DNA from 2 places in the Bacillus sp. JZ109 genome. Region 1 is predicted to be linked to the other one. Evidence: riboswitches for the same ligand, from Rfam matches in the RefSeq annotation. Region 1 holds a riboswitch; the other holds the start of a gene.
What was found. A riboswitch is a leader RNA that binds a small molecule or an ion and turns the genes downstream of it on or off. The one in region 1 is predicted to bind S-adenosylmethionine.

Region 1 (6,596 bases):
AATGATTTGAATGCCTGCGTCTTCAAGCGCTTTAACTTCTTTGCGAAGGGCAAGCCCGATTTGGAAGGCGATTTCTTTCCTCGAGATGTCGTTTCGAGGGAAAGACCAGTTTAAGATTGTAACCGGGCCCGTCAGCATTCCTTTTACATGCTTGGAAGTCAATGACTGTGCGTAGACTGTGTCTTTCACTGTCATCGGTTCAATAAATTCAACATCTCCGTAAATGACTGGCGGGCGGACACAGCGTGAGCCGTATGATTGAACCCAGGCATATTTAGTGAAGGCGAAACCGGCCAGCTTTTCACCGAAGTATTCGACCATGTCTGTCCGTTCAAATTCGCCGTGAACAAGGACATCAAGCTCCAATTCTTCCTGAATATCAATCCATCTTTTTGTTTCCGCATTGATAAAGTTTTGATACTGTTCATCGGACCACTCAGCTTTCCGCCATTTTTGGCGTGCGCTCCGCACTTCAGCAGACTGCGGGAAGCTGCCGATCGTTGTCGTCGGCAAAAGCGGAAGGCCGAGAGATTCATTTTGCAGGGCTAAACGTTCTTCAAACGGAATCGGGCGCTTGAAGTCTTTATCAGTTAATTGCTCAAGCTCTTTCTTTTGTTCAGAATTGGCGCCTGTTGCAAACTGTTTAAGCGCCTGGATATCAGCCTTAGCCTGCTGAATCTCTTCGCTGATCGCCGCTTTTCCTGATACTAAGCCTTCTTTCAAAGCTGTCAGCTCGGCCAGCTTTTCTTTTGCGTAGGATAATCCGTTCAATAGGTCTTTTTCCAAATGCTCATCAGGGTGTTTCGCTACCGGAACATGCAGCAGGCTGCTGGAAGGCTGAATCCACAGTTCATCAACTTTTGCAATGCTGAGAATATCAAGAACGGCATCGAGACGCTCTTCAAGGTCCGCTTTCCAAATGTTGCGTCCGTCGATAACACCGGCTGCCAGCACTTTGTCTGTCGGAAAGCCATGTGTTTTAAGCTGTTCCAGGTTTCTGCCTTTGTCGTGAACGAAATCAAGGCCAATACCCTGAACCGGGTAAGAGATCAGCTCTTCATAAGCATCAACAGAATCAAAATACGTCTGCAAAAGCACATTCAAGGATGAAAGCTCACTTGTAATGCTTTCAAATAATTCTTTTGCACCGCGGACATCTTCACTAGAGGCGGTAACGAGCGCCGGCTCATCGATTTGAACCCATTTTACGCCTTCTTCTTCAAGCTCTTTCAATAGCTGTACATATAATGGCACAAGGCGTTTTTGGATCGCTTTTGCTTCAGACGGTTCATAGCCTTTAGCAAGCGTAACGAACGTATAAGGGCCGACAATCACAGGCTTTGTTTCCACACCGTATTCCTGTTTGATCCGGCGATAATCTTCGAGTTGTTTGTTTCTTATCAGACGGAACTCAATGCTCTCGTCATATTCCGGAACGATGTAATGGTAATTTGTATTAAACCATTTTGTCATTTCACTAGATACGGCGTCTTTGATTCCGCGGGCGATAGCGAAGTATGTATCGGTAGCGTCAGTCAAATGTCTGAAACGTTTTGGGATCCAGTTGAAGCTGACTGCTGTGTCGAGTACATGGTCATACTGTGTGAAATCAGAAACAGGCACAACATCAATCTGCTGGTCAATTTGTGTTTTTACTGCTGATAAAAATAGTTCGTCGATTTGCTTCAAAAACGTATCTTTATCAGTACTGCCTTTCCAATACGCTTCAAGTGCTTTTTTCCATTCCCGGTTCAGTCCGATTCTCGGAAATCCTAAATTCGATGTTTTGATGGTTGTCATTGTTTCTCCTCCTTTATATGTAAAACACTCTCTTTAACCCGCGGATACAGGCTGCTAAGAGGTTTTCTCACAACAAAAAGCCTCTTTCCCATGAGAGAAAGAGGCTTTTCTACGTAAAACACTGCCTCTCTCATCTCTCAGACACAATCTGATGGAATTAGCACCGTGCCTTATGAGACATCAGTCTCGGCGCGAAAAGCAGTGCGCCCCATTTCACAATGGTATTACGGTCGGTTGCTGTTGGGGTCAAAAGGCCAATCCCTCGCCCAACTCTCGATAAGAGAAAATGTTATTAATTTTTTGAAAAGTTGAATCATTTGTTGGTAATCTTAACAGTAATTCAAATTCATTGTCAACATAGAATTGAAATATTTATTTACATGATGTGGTGTATATTATATAAGAAAAATAATCTTATAGGGTCAACAAATGTGATTGCTCTGCTTTTTCTGCGAGCTCATCAGGAGCTGTTAAATACAGGAAGCCATTGCCTGCCAGCGTTTTTGCAATATCAAGAGGAAGTGTCCTGCGGATTAGCTGTGCGAAAACCTCAGATTCAGAAAGCTTTCTTTGAAATGATTCTTCTTCATAGCTTTTGATTAAAGCAAGCGCACCGCTGACATGAGGGGCAGCCATTGAAGTGCCGGTCAGCTTACCGTACTTCTTGTTGGGAAGGGTGGATAAGATGTTTTCTCCTGGTGCCACAAGGTCAATCTCTTTATTTGCGTTAGAAAATTCTGATAATTCTCGCGCTACAGAAACAGATCCAACTGCAATCACTTCATTATAAGCTGCGGGGTAGGAAAGCTCTTCTGTGCGTTCGTCGCCGTCACCTTCATTTCCCGCTGCACAAACGACAAGCACTCCGTTTTTCACTGCGTTTTTCACTGCTTCTTTTAGCTCTGGCACATCGCTTGGCCCTCCAAGGGACATTGAGATGATGTCGACTTTCTGTTCCACCGCGTAGTTGATGCCGTTAATTATCCATTCGTATTGTCCGCTGCCGTTCTCGCCGCCAAGAACCTTCACAATCAATAGGCTTGCCTCAGGCGCGACTCCGGCAATGCCTCCGTTTGAATCATTAGCTGCAATTGTTCCGGCGACGTGTGTGCCGTGTCCGTTGTAGTCGGAAATCGCATCTTCCTTGCCGCCGTCGTCATCCGTGAAGTTCTTTCCGCCGATGATTTGATTTTTTAAATCAGGGTGGCTTGTGTCGCAGCCCGTGTCTAATACAGCAACTTTAATATTTTTGCCTTTTACCCCTTTTGCCCACATTTCTGGCGCCTTAATCACTTTAATGCCCTCAGGAAGCTCGTTTACATCCATGATCTGCTCATTCGTCACATACGGGATCAAGCGGATTTCACCATTCATAAAAAAGCCCTCCTTTTTTATGCTTGCAAGTGGATTCAAGGGTGTTGCCTCATATTATATGAAAAAAGCAAGCGCTCGGACAGAGCCATTTGAAGCATTTTGAAAAAATAGGATACACACCAAAGAATTAGTAATCTTCAAAATATTGGATGGCTTCAACATGTATGACTGGGATTCAACTGTAAGTCAAGTTATAATAGTGTTGGGGAAAGGAGCAGTGTCATGAAACTGAATGAAAAATTATATGCATTTTTTTCAGAGCATGTGGAACAAATGGCCGAGGAATGGATTGAAACGATGGAGGAAAGTGATCCGAATTCGCTTTACGCCCTACATAATGCAACAGTAACGGAAGAATTGAAAGAGCAGGACAGAGAGTTTTACCGGCATCTGAATTACATGTATGTTTTACCGGAAAAACAATTTCTCGAAGAGTTTCAAGAGTGGGTCATTGAGCTGACCAACGATCAAAAACATCTCGACACACCGGTTCAGTATGTCATTCGGGAGTTTATGAGAAACAGGAGATTATATACGAAGTATTTTGAGAAGTTCGCAGAAGAAAATGAATCAGCGTTTGAACCGGGAGAGAAGCAAAAATGGGCAGATTTGATTGTAAAAGTATTTGATTTCACCATTTATACATTCGTTGATCACGCTGAAATGAATGCCAAGCAGCAATTAAACGCCCAAAGAGAAATGATATTGGAACTAAGCTCACCTGTCATTACCCTGAGCAAATCAACAGCTCTGCTGCCGCTTGTCGGTGACATTGATACCGAACGGGCGAAGTTTATTCTGGAAAACACGCTTCAAGCTTGTGCGAAAAGACGTGTGGAGCATCTGTTAATCGATCTGTCAGGTGTTGTTGTGGTGGATACGATGGTGGCGCACCAGATCTTTAAATTGATTGAGGCGCTTAATCTGATCGGTGTCCGGTCAACCCTGTCAGGAATCAGGCCTGAAATTGCGCAAACTGCTGTACAGCTGGGGATTGACTTTTCGAATATTACCATTAAAACCAACCTTGCCCAAGCATTAAACTATCATCAATAAAAAAATCCGCTATCTGTGATAGCGGATTTTTTATGATGCGAAACATAAAGATACGAGAAAGGATCCCGCGAATAATAAGAGGACGAGGCAAAAGAACACCCAGTCGCGCCGGTTCACGCTCAATGTCCTGTAGTATGTCCGGTTTCTGCTTCCTGTAAATCCTTTCGATTCCATCGCAAGCGCTGTCCGTTCCGCTTTTCTGATGGCGCTTGCCAATAGCGGTATGGTATATCGTTTTAACGCACTGATTTTATTCATGATGCCGCTCTCCGCCGCTCCTCCTCTGATTTTATGAGCCTGCTGAATCAGCTGGACCTCATCCTTTAACAGCGGAAGAAAGCGAAAGCCTGCAATGACACCGTACGCGAGCTTTGGTGAGAGCCTGCACTGCTGGACAAGGCTCAGCATAAATAAAATCGGATCGGTTGTAAAAACAAACATCATCGATAAGGCGGAAAAGCATAAAATACGAAACCCGAGAGAGATGCCGACAGACAAATTATCGCTGTTAATGGAGATAGGGCCTGCTTGAAACAAAAAATTATCCGGTGTTGTCGGCACCTTTCCAAAAACTGCGGCTGTCCACACGCACCCGAATGCTAAAATCAAAAACGGAACCGTAAACAACAACCATTTTTTCAATGGGATTCCGGCCGCCAGTAAAACGCCCGCAACGATGATGATATAAAAACATGCCGGAGTGTAAGGGTTGTAAATAAACGACAGCATGACGACACAACAAAAAACCGCCGCCGCTTTCACAGTCGGATTAATGAGATGTAACGGCTGCTTCATCACGCACCTCCTCTTGAAATGCCATCCATTCATATAGAAGGGGAAGGGTGAGCTTTGCTTTTTGAACAAGCCCTGTTTCTTGAGAAAACAACTGCGCTGGAGATCCGTCAAAGGCCAGGCCTGTATCGTGAAGCACAAGCACGCTGTCAGCATACGAAGAGACTAGCTCCATATCGTGTGTAATCATAAGGACAGCAGTTCCCTCTGCCTTGATACGTTGAATCATTTCCATGCATTCAGCCGCTGTGCGGGCGTCCTGGCCAAAGGTTGGTTCGTCTAATAATAAAACCTTTACGTCATGCATGAGCATAGTAGCAACGCTCAGTCGCCGTTTTTGCCCTTGGCTGATCGCAAACGGATGATGATCAGCCAAATGCGCAAGACCAAAACGCTGCAGCAGATGTTGCGCTTTTTTCTCAGTTTCAGCATTTGCTTTCTGGCCGAACAGAAGCTCGTCATACACCGTATCGGTGACGAATTGATGCTCGGGGTTTTGAAAAACAAATCCCATCCGTTTACGCAATTCTTTTTCTTTATATTTCTGCAGCGGCTGATCATAGAGAAGGATTTTGCCGCTTTGCGGTTTCATGAGACGAGCCAGAACTGATAGGAGCGTCGATTTTCCAGTTCCGTTCGGACCGACAAGCGCCGTTAAAGAGCCTTCACGCAACGAAAAGCTGATGTCTTTGAAAATCGCCTGCTGTCCTCTCGCGAACGAAAGGCTGCTGACTTCAAGCACACTCTCCCCAGAAGAAGCTTCCTTCTTTTTTGCATGCCCGGCAGGAATAGGCTCTTTGAACAGCATCTCTTTTGATAAAGTAAACGGCATACTCAGCTTTTCCTGCAGATGACAGACCTTTGGAATGGCGATGCCCAATTTCTTTAGTGTCTCCGCTTCATGCTGAAATAGATTTTTTGTCAGGCCATCCAGCGCCTTTTTGCCTGATTTGTCGAGCACGATCGTTCTCTCAATCCAAGGCGCCCATTCATCAAGCTGGTGCTCAATGACGAGGAGGCTGAAACCTTTTTCCCGCTGAAGATCCTTCATCAGATGAACGAACTCCCGCGCTGAGAAAGGGTCTAAAAGAGAGGTCGGCTCATCTAAAATAATAAGCTCAGGCTCCATCGCCAAAATACAGGCGAGAGCCACTTTCTGCTTTTGTCCTCCTGAAAGGGTTGAGATCATTTTTTCTTTTAAATGGATAATGCGTAATTTTTCTAATACGGCGTTGATTTTCTCTGTCATTTCTTCTTTTGGAATTTGCAGATTTTCCAGCCCGAACGCTATTTCGTCCTCCACCGTCAGCATGCAGAACTGCTGATCAGGATCCTGAAAAACGACCCCGGCATGCTGAGCAATCGTTTCGGAGGTTTCAGCATCTGTGACCGGCTTTTGAAATAGAAATACATGTCCGGACTGAATGCCGTCGCAAGCCTCCGGATATAGACCGTTTAAACAAAGGGCGAGCGAGCTTTTGCCGCATCCGCTCGGTCCTAATAATAAAACACATTCTCCTTTTTGAAGCTCAAACGAAATGTCTTGAAAAACCGGTTTCTCGTCTTCTTCATAA
Region 2 (6,596 bases), 240 kb from region 1:
TGATTTTGCATCAGCTGAAGAAACACTCGCGTTCTTAGCTCCTTTTCAGCAAGAACCGTTATTTGTAAAGGTTGGAATGGAGCTTTTTTATCAAGAAGGGCCATCGATCGTGAAACAATTAAAAGAAAGAAACTGCGAGCTGTTTTTAGATCTAAAGCTTCATGACATCCCGACTACTGTAAACAAAGCGATGAAGCGCCTTGCCAGTCTCGGAGTAGATCTCGTCAATGTTCATGCTGCCGGGGGCAAAAAAATGATGCAGGCAGCTCTCGAAGGCTTAGAAGAAGGTACGCCGGCTGGAAAAAAACGTCCGTCACTGATCGCGGTAACCCAGCTGACAAGCACATCTGAACAAATCATGAAAGATGAACTGCTAATCGAAAAATCTCTGATTGATACGGTTGTGCACTACAGCAAACAGGCGGAAGAGAGCGGACTGGATGGAGTGGTCTGCTCTGTTCATGAAGCAAAAGCCATTTATCAAGCGGTGTCGCCTTCATTTCTGACGGTCACTCCGGGGATCAGAATGTCTGAGGACGCTGCGAATGACCAAGTCCGCGTAGCGACGCCTGCTATTGCAAGAGAGAAAGGTTCATCAGCGATTGTAGTAGGACGCTCGATTACAAAAGCGGAAGACCCGGTAAAAGCCTATAAGGCTGTCAGACTTGAATGGGAGGGAATTAAATCTTGAAACAAATCATCGCAAAACATCTATTAGACATCCAAGCTGTATTTTTACGCCCGAACGAGCCGTTCACATGGGCAAGCGGCATTTTATCTCCAATCTACTGTGACAACCGCCTTACGCTATCTTTCCCAGAGGTCAGAAATGATGTCGCCTCAGGCATCAGCAAGCTTGTCAAAGAGCATTTTCCCGAAGCTGAAATGATTGCGGGAACAGCAACCGCGGGTATTCCTCATGCTGCTCTTGCGGCTGACCGTTTGAATCTTCCGATGTGTTATGTGAGGAGCAAGCCGAAGGCGCACGGTAAAGGCAATCAGATTGAGGGAGCTGTGCAAGAAGGGCAAAAAACAGTCGTCATTGAAGACTTAATCTCCACAGGAGGCAGCGTGCTTGAAGCTTGTGCAGCTTTACAAGCGGCCGGCTGTGAAGTGCTTGGTGTCGTCTCAATCTTTACGTACGGACTTCCTAAAGCGGAGGAAGCCTTCGCAAAGGCAGAACTGCCATACTACTCATTAACTGATTATGATACGCTCACAGAGGTCGCGCTTGAAAACGGAAATATTCATTCAGATGATCTAAAAAAGCTGCAAACATGGAAACGAAATCCCGAGTCAAAAGATTGGTTTAAAAAATAAAAAATAAATTCAAATGATGTAAAGAGGCTTCAAAGCCTTGCTGTACTTGAAAACAGGCTGTGGGGCCTGTTTTTTTATTAATCCTATAAAAAAAGTCGGGTTGACTTATGTTAGAATTGTGCTAAAATTTACTACAAATCTAAAAACTTATCAAGAGCGGCTGAGGGACTGGACCTATGAAGCCCGGCAACCTGCATAGTTTGTAAGGTGCTACTTCCAGCAAAATGAATTCCATTTTGAAAGATAAGGGCTGCATGCTGTTCCTGTCTTTCTTTCCGCCGGATTGAAAGTTTTTTATTTTAAGAGGAAAAAAGGCTGTCTGTGATATCAGCAGCCGCGAATCACATTACAATTGGGAAAAGACAACCGGCAGAAAGCTACTGTTTGTTTGTCTCCGAAAGGAGGAAAGAAGAAATGTTAACGTACGATAATTGGGAAGAACCAACGATTACATTTCCGGAAGACGATCCTTACAAAGGAGCGCTGTCAGTTTTAAAATGGGCATACGGCCATTACGGCAATCAGCTTGTTTATGCCTGCAGTTTCGGAATTGAGGGAATCGTTCTGATTGACTTAATTTATAAAGTGAAAAAAGACGCAGAGATTGTGTTTCTTGATACAGGACTTCATTTTAAAGAAACCTATGAAACAATTGAACGAGTGAAAGAGCGTTATCCGGGTCTTAATATCATCCTGAAAAAACCAGACCTCACCCTTGAGGAACAAGCCGAAGAACATGGTGACAAACTGTGGGAAAGAGAGCCGAATCAGTGCTGCTATCTTAGAAAGGTCGTTCCTTTAAGAGAGGCGCTTTCAGGACATCCAGCCTGGCTTTCCGGCCTGCGTCGTGATCAAGGGCCAAGCCGTGCCAATACGAATTTCTTAAACAAAGATGAAAAATTCAAGTCAGTAAAAGTTTGCCCGCTTATCCATTGGACTTGGAAAGACATTTGGAGATACACATCCCGGAATGAACTGGACTACAATCCGCTTCATGACCAAGGATATCCAAGTATTGGCTGTGCGCCTTGCACTGCTCCCGCTTTTACAGCAGAGGATTTGCGCTCAGGCAGATGGAATGGTATGGCGAAAACAGAATGCGGACTGCATGAATAAGGAGCTGCAAAATGGAATTAGCCGCTATTTTATTTAGCTTGTTTTTCGCGATGAATATTGGTGCAAGCGGCGCTGCAGCTTCGATGGGGGTTGCTTACGGCTCCGGAGCCATCAAAAAGAAAACCTACGCTTTGATCCTATGCGCAGTCGGTGTCTTTGCCGGGGCGGTCATTGGCGGAGGCGAGGTTGTAAAAACAATCAGCTCCGGCATTATTCCTGAGCAGACGATTACACTGACGATTGTTTGCATCATTATTGGAGCTGCTGCCCTGTCGCTCTTTACTGCTAATCTGCTCGGCATTCCTTTGTCGACAAGTGAAGTAACAGTCGGCGCGGTTGTCGGCGTGGGAGTGGCTTATAAAGTATTGTTTGTGAACAATCTTCTGATCATTGTGTCATTTTGGGTTTTTGTCCCGCTGTTCGCTTTCGGCTTCACCTATTTCGTATCTAAGCTGTTTCGTTATTTTAAGATTGAAGTAAAATCTTCTAAAAAGCAAAAAATCCTCGGTATTGTTTTGTTAGTTGCCGGATTTTTCGAAGCATTCTCTGCAGGCATGAATAACGTGGCGAATGCTGTTGGCCCGTTAGTAGCTGCCGGTGTGCTTGATGTCGGAAAAGGAACCTTGTATGGAGGAGCTTTTGTTGCTCTTGGCGCACTGTTATTAGGCCGGCGTGTGTTAGAAACAAACGGGAAGAAAATTACAAGATTCTCCAAAGGAGAAGGCATTCTCTTATCCGGTACAGGAGCGGGACTGGTGATCATCAGTTCTGTATTTGGGATGCCGGTGCCCTTGGCGCAAGTCACGTCATCGTCTATTATCGGAATAGGCATGGCAAAAAACGGGCCGAACGTGTTCCATAAACAAGTTGTTCAAACGATGCTGAAGGTATGGATCGTATCGCCGTTTTTATCTTTATCGATTTCTTATCTGCTTGTATCCTTGTTTTTAAAAGCAGATTATTATTCGATCTTTATCATGGTAAGTGTGCTTTTAGCGGCGGGGGGTGCCGTCAGCCTGACAAAGGCCATTCGTAAAGAGAGACGCTCAGTCCACGAACAAGGCGGGGGAATCTGATCATTAATCTGAGTAATTTTATAAGTTAACTAGGAGGAGATGGATATTATGAGCTTAGCACCACACGGAGGAACATTAGTAAACAGAGTAGATGAATCATATGATGTGAGCGGCATCCAAAAAGAAATTGAACTTGATTTAATTTCTTTCGCGGATTTGGAATTGATCGGTATCGGTGCATACAGCCCGATTGAAGGTTTCTTTAATGAAAAAGATTACGTATCTGTAGTCGAAAACATGCGTCTTTCTTCCGGCGTTGTCTGGTCTCTTCCGATCACGCTTCCGGTCGATGCGCAAAAAGCAGCGGAACTGTCACTTGGTGAAAAGGTAAAGTTAACGTATGAAGGAGAAACATACGGCGTTATCCAAATCGAAGACCTGTACGTGCCTGACAAACAAAAAGAAGCTGTCAATGTGTACAAAACAGATGAACAGGAGCATCCGGGTGTTAAAAAGTTGTTCAGCCGCGGCAATACATATGTCGGCGGGCCGATTACGTTGATTAAAAAAGCTTCAAAACAGTTCCCTGAATTTACATTTGAACCGTCAGAAACGAGACGCCAGTTTGCGGAAAAAGGCTGGGAAACCATTGTCGGTTTCCAAACAAGAAACCCTGTTCACAGAGCGCATGAATACATTCAAAAAACGGCTCTTGAAACAGTAGACGGCTTGTTCTTGAATCCGTTAGTAGGTGAAACAAAATCTGATGACATTCCAGCTGATGTACGGATGGAAAGCTACCAAGTGCTTCTTGATCATTATTACCCGAAAGATCGCGTTTTCCTTGGTGTCTTTTTAGCGGCGATGCGTTATGCAGGCCCGAGAGAAGCAATTTTCCACGCGCTTGTCAGAAAGAACTACGGCTGCACACATTTCATCGTCGGCCGTGATCATGCAGGTGTAGGCGACTATTACGGAACATACGAAGCACAGGAACTGTTTGACACATTTAAACCTGAAGAACTCGGAATTACACCGCTGAAATTTGAGCACAGCTTCTTCTGTAAAAAATGCGGAAATATGGGAACAGCGAAAACATGCCCTCATGGCAGAGAGCATCACGTCATTTTATCAGGCACTAAGGTAAGAGGCATGCTGAGAGACGGTGTGCTGCCCCCTGCTGAATTCAGTCGAAAAGAAGTCGTAGAAGTGTTAATCAAAGGGATGAAGAAAAAAGAAGAAGTAGGCGTATCTTAAGGAGGACTGGCAGTGACAAATCGCGATATTGTATGGCATGAAGCCTCTATCACAAAAGAAGAGTATCAGCAAAAAAACAAGCATAAAAGCTCCATTCTCTGGCTGACAGGGTTAAGCGGCTCAGGCAAATCAACCATTGCCAACGCCGCTGCGAGAGAATTGTTTGAGCAAGGCTACCAAGTGATTGTGCTGGACGGGGATAATATCCGTCACGGCCTAAATAAGGATCTTGGTTTTTCTGATGAAGACCGAAAAGAAAACATCCGCCGGATCGGAGAGGTGGCGAAGCTTTTTGTTCAGCAGGGAACCATTGTGATTACTGCTTTTATCTCTCCTTTCCGCGAGGACAGACAACAGGTTCGCGAGCTTGTGGAAGCGGGCGAATTTAATGAAGTCTACATTAAATGCGACCTTGATATTTGTGAACAAAGAGATCCGAAAGGGCTTTACAAAAAAGCAAGAAACGGAGAGATTCCGTTCTTTACAGGAATTGATTCACCTTATGAAGAACCGGAAGCTCCAGAGCTCGTTCTTGATTCAGGACAGCATGACCGTGAAGCGTGTAAAAATCAGCTGATCGAGTTTGTTAAACAAAAATTGAGCTGAATATGATCTGCTGCGTTCTTCTCAGGTGCCGGAATGCAAGCGAGAACATCATCACAGCGAATGCTCTGGAAGAACTCGAATAGATCGGGGGAAATACGATGGGGAAAGTATATATTGTAGGAGCGGGTCCCGGTGACCCTGATCTGCTGACAATTAAAGCGCTGAAAGCCATTGAAAAAGCTGATGTCATCTTATACGACAGATTAGTAAATAAAGAGATTTTACAATATGCCAAAGAGCAAGCAGACCTGATCTACTGCGGGAAGCTTCCGGATTTTCATACGATGAAGCAGGAAACCATCAATCGGTTTCTTGTAAAGTATGCGCAAAAAGGGAAAACCGTTGTCAGGCTGAAAGGCGGAGACCCTTTTGTGTTCGGCAGGGGGGGAGAAGAAGCGGAATGCCTCTCTGAAAACGGAATTCCGTTTGAAATCATCCCCGGCATTACGTCTGGAATCGCGGCAGCCGCTTATGCCGGGATTCCTGTTACTCATCGGGAGGCGGGCTCTAACGTCGCTTTTGTAACGGGTCACTATAAAAAAGAAGAAGATTTTGAGGAAAAGTGGAAAGCGCTGGCTACAGGAATTGATACACTTGTCATCTATATGGGTATCAAAAACGTGCAGCAGATTGAGAGAAAACTCCTTGAAAATGGCCGGGACGGTTCTACGCCGGCAGCCTTTATTCATTGGGGAACAACGGACAAGCAAAAATCTGTTTTTTGTACAGTTGACACCCTTTCAGAAACGGTGATAAAAGAAAATATTACAAATCCGAGTTTAATTGTCATTGGAAATGTTGTAAATTATCACTATAAGCTGGAATGGTTTGAATCTGAACTGAAAAAACAAGATTTAAGCGAGGCGTTGTAAAAATGAAACAAGCAATTTTATATGTCGGCCACGGCAGCCGGGTCAAAAAAGCGCAGCAAGAAGCCGCAGCCTTTTTGGAAGGATGTAAGGCCCACATCTCTGTGCCAGTACAAGAAATCAGCTTTTTAGAGCTTCAGGAGCCGGCAATTGAGACAGGATTTGAAGCATGTGCGAAGCAAGGCGCCACTCATATCGCAGTGGTGCCTCTGCTTCTTTTAACAGCTGCGCATGCAAAACATGATATTCCGGAAGAAATTGCCCGTGCTGCATCTCGATATCCATCAGTCCGTATTTCATACGGAAAGCCGATCGGGATTGACGAAGAAGTAGTCAAGGCTGTATATCACCGAATGAAAGACATAGGTGTTCCGTATGAAAATGCCAGAGTGGTGCTCATCGGAAGGGGAAG

Region 2: linked by a shared signal. The riboswitch ahead of M1D94_RS12905 (phosphoadenylyl-sulfate reductase) and the one ahead of metE (5-methyltetrahydropteroyltriglutamate--homocysteine S-methyltransferase) in region 1 are both predicted to bind S-adenosylmethionine.

What each region holds. Positions count from the first base shown of each region.
Region 1 is NZ_CP096388.1:2,690,089-2,696,684, reverse strand. Features, by position in the region: gene metE (5-methyltetrahydropteroyltriglutamate--homocysteine S-methyltransferase) at 1-1,800, opposite strand, end outside; SAM riboswitch class I at 1,928-2,083, opposite strand; gene isp (serine protease Isp) at 2,215-3,174, opposite strand; gene rsbRB (RsbT co-antagonist RsbRB) at 3,397-4,230, shown strand; gene thiX (HMP/thiamine ABC transporter permease ThiX) at 4,261-5,025, opposite strand; gene M1D94_RS14125 (ABC transporter ATP-binding protein) at 5,000-6,596, opposite strand, start outside.
Region 2 is NZ_CP096388.1:2,447,070-2,453,665, reverse strand. Features, by position in the region: gene M1D94_RS12920 (dihydroorotate dehydrogenase) at 1-3, shown strand, start outside; gene pyrF (orotidine-5'-phosphate decarboxylase) at 1-691, shown strand, start outside; gene pyrE (orotate phosphoribosyltransferase) at 688-1,320, shown strand; SAM riboswitch class I at 1,465-1,570, shown strand; gene M1D94_RS12905 (phosphoadenylyl-sulfate reductase) at 1,735-2,436, shown strand; gene cysP (sulfate permease) at 2,448-3,512, shown strand; gene sat (sulfate adenylyltransferase) at 3,561-4,709, shown strand; gene cysC (adenylyl-sulfate kinase) at 4,722-5,315, shown strand; gene cobA (uroporphyrinogen-III C-methyltransferase) at 5,414-6,187, shown strand; gene sirB (sirohydrochlorin chelatase) at 6,190-6,596, shown strand, end outside.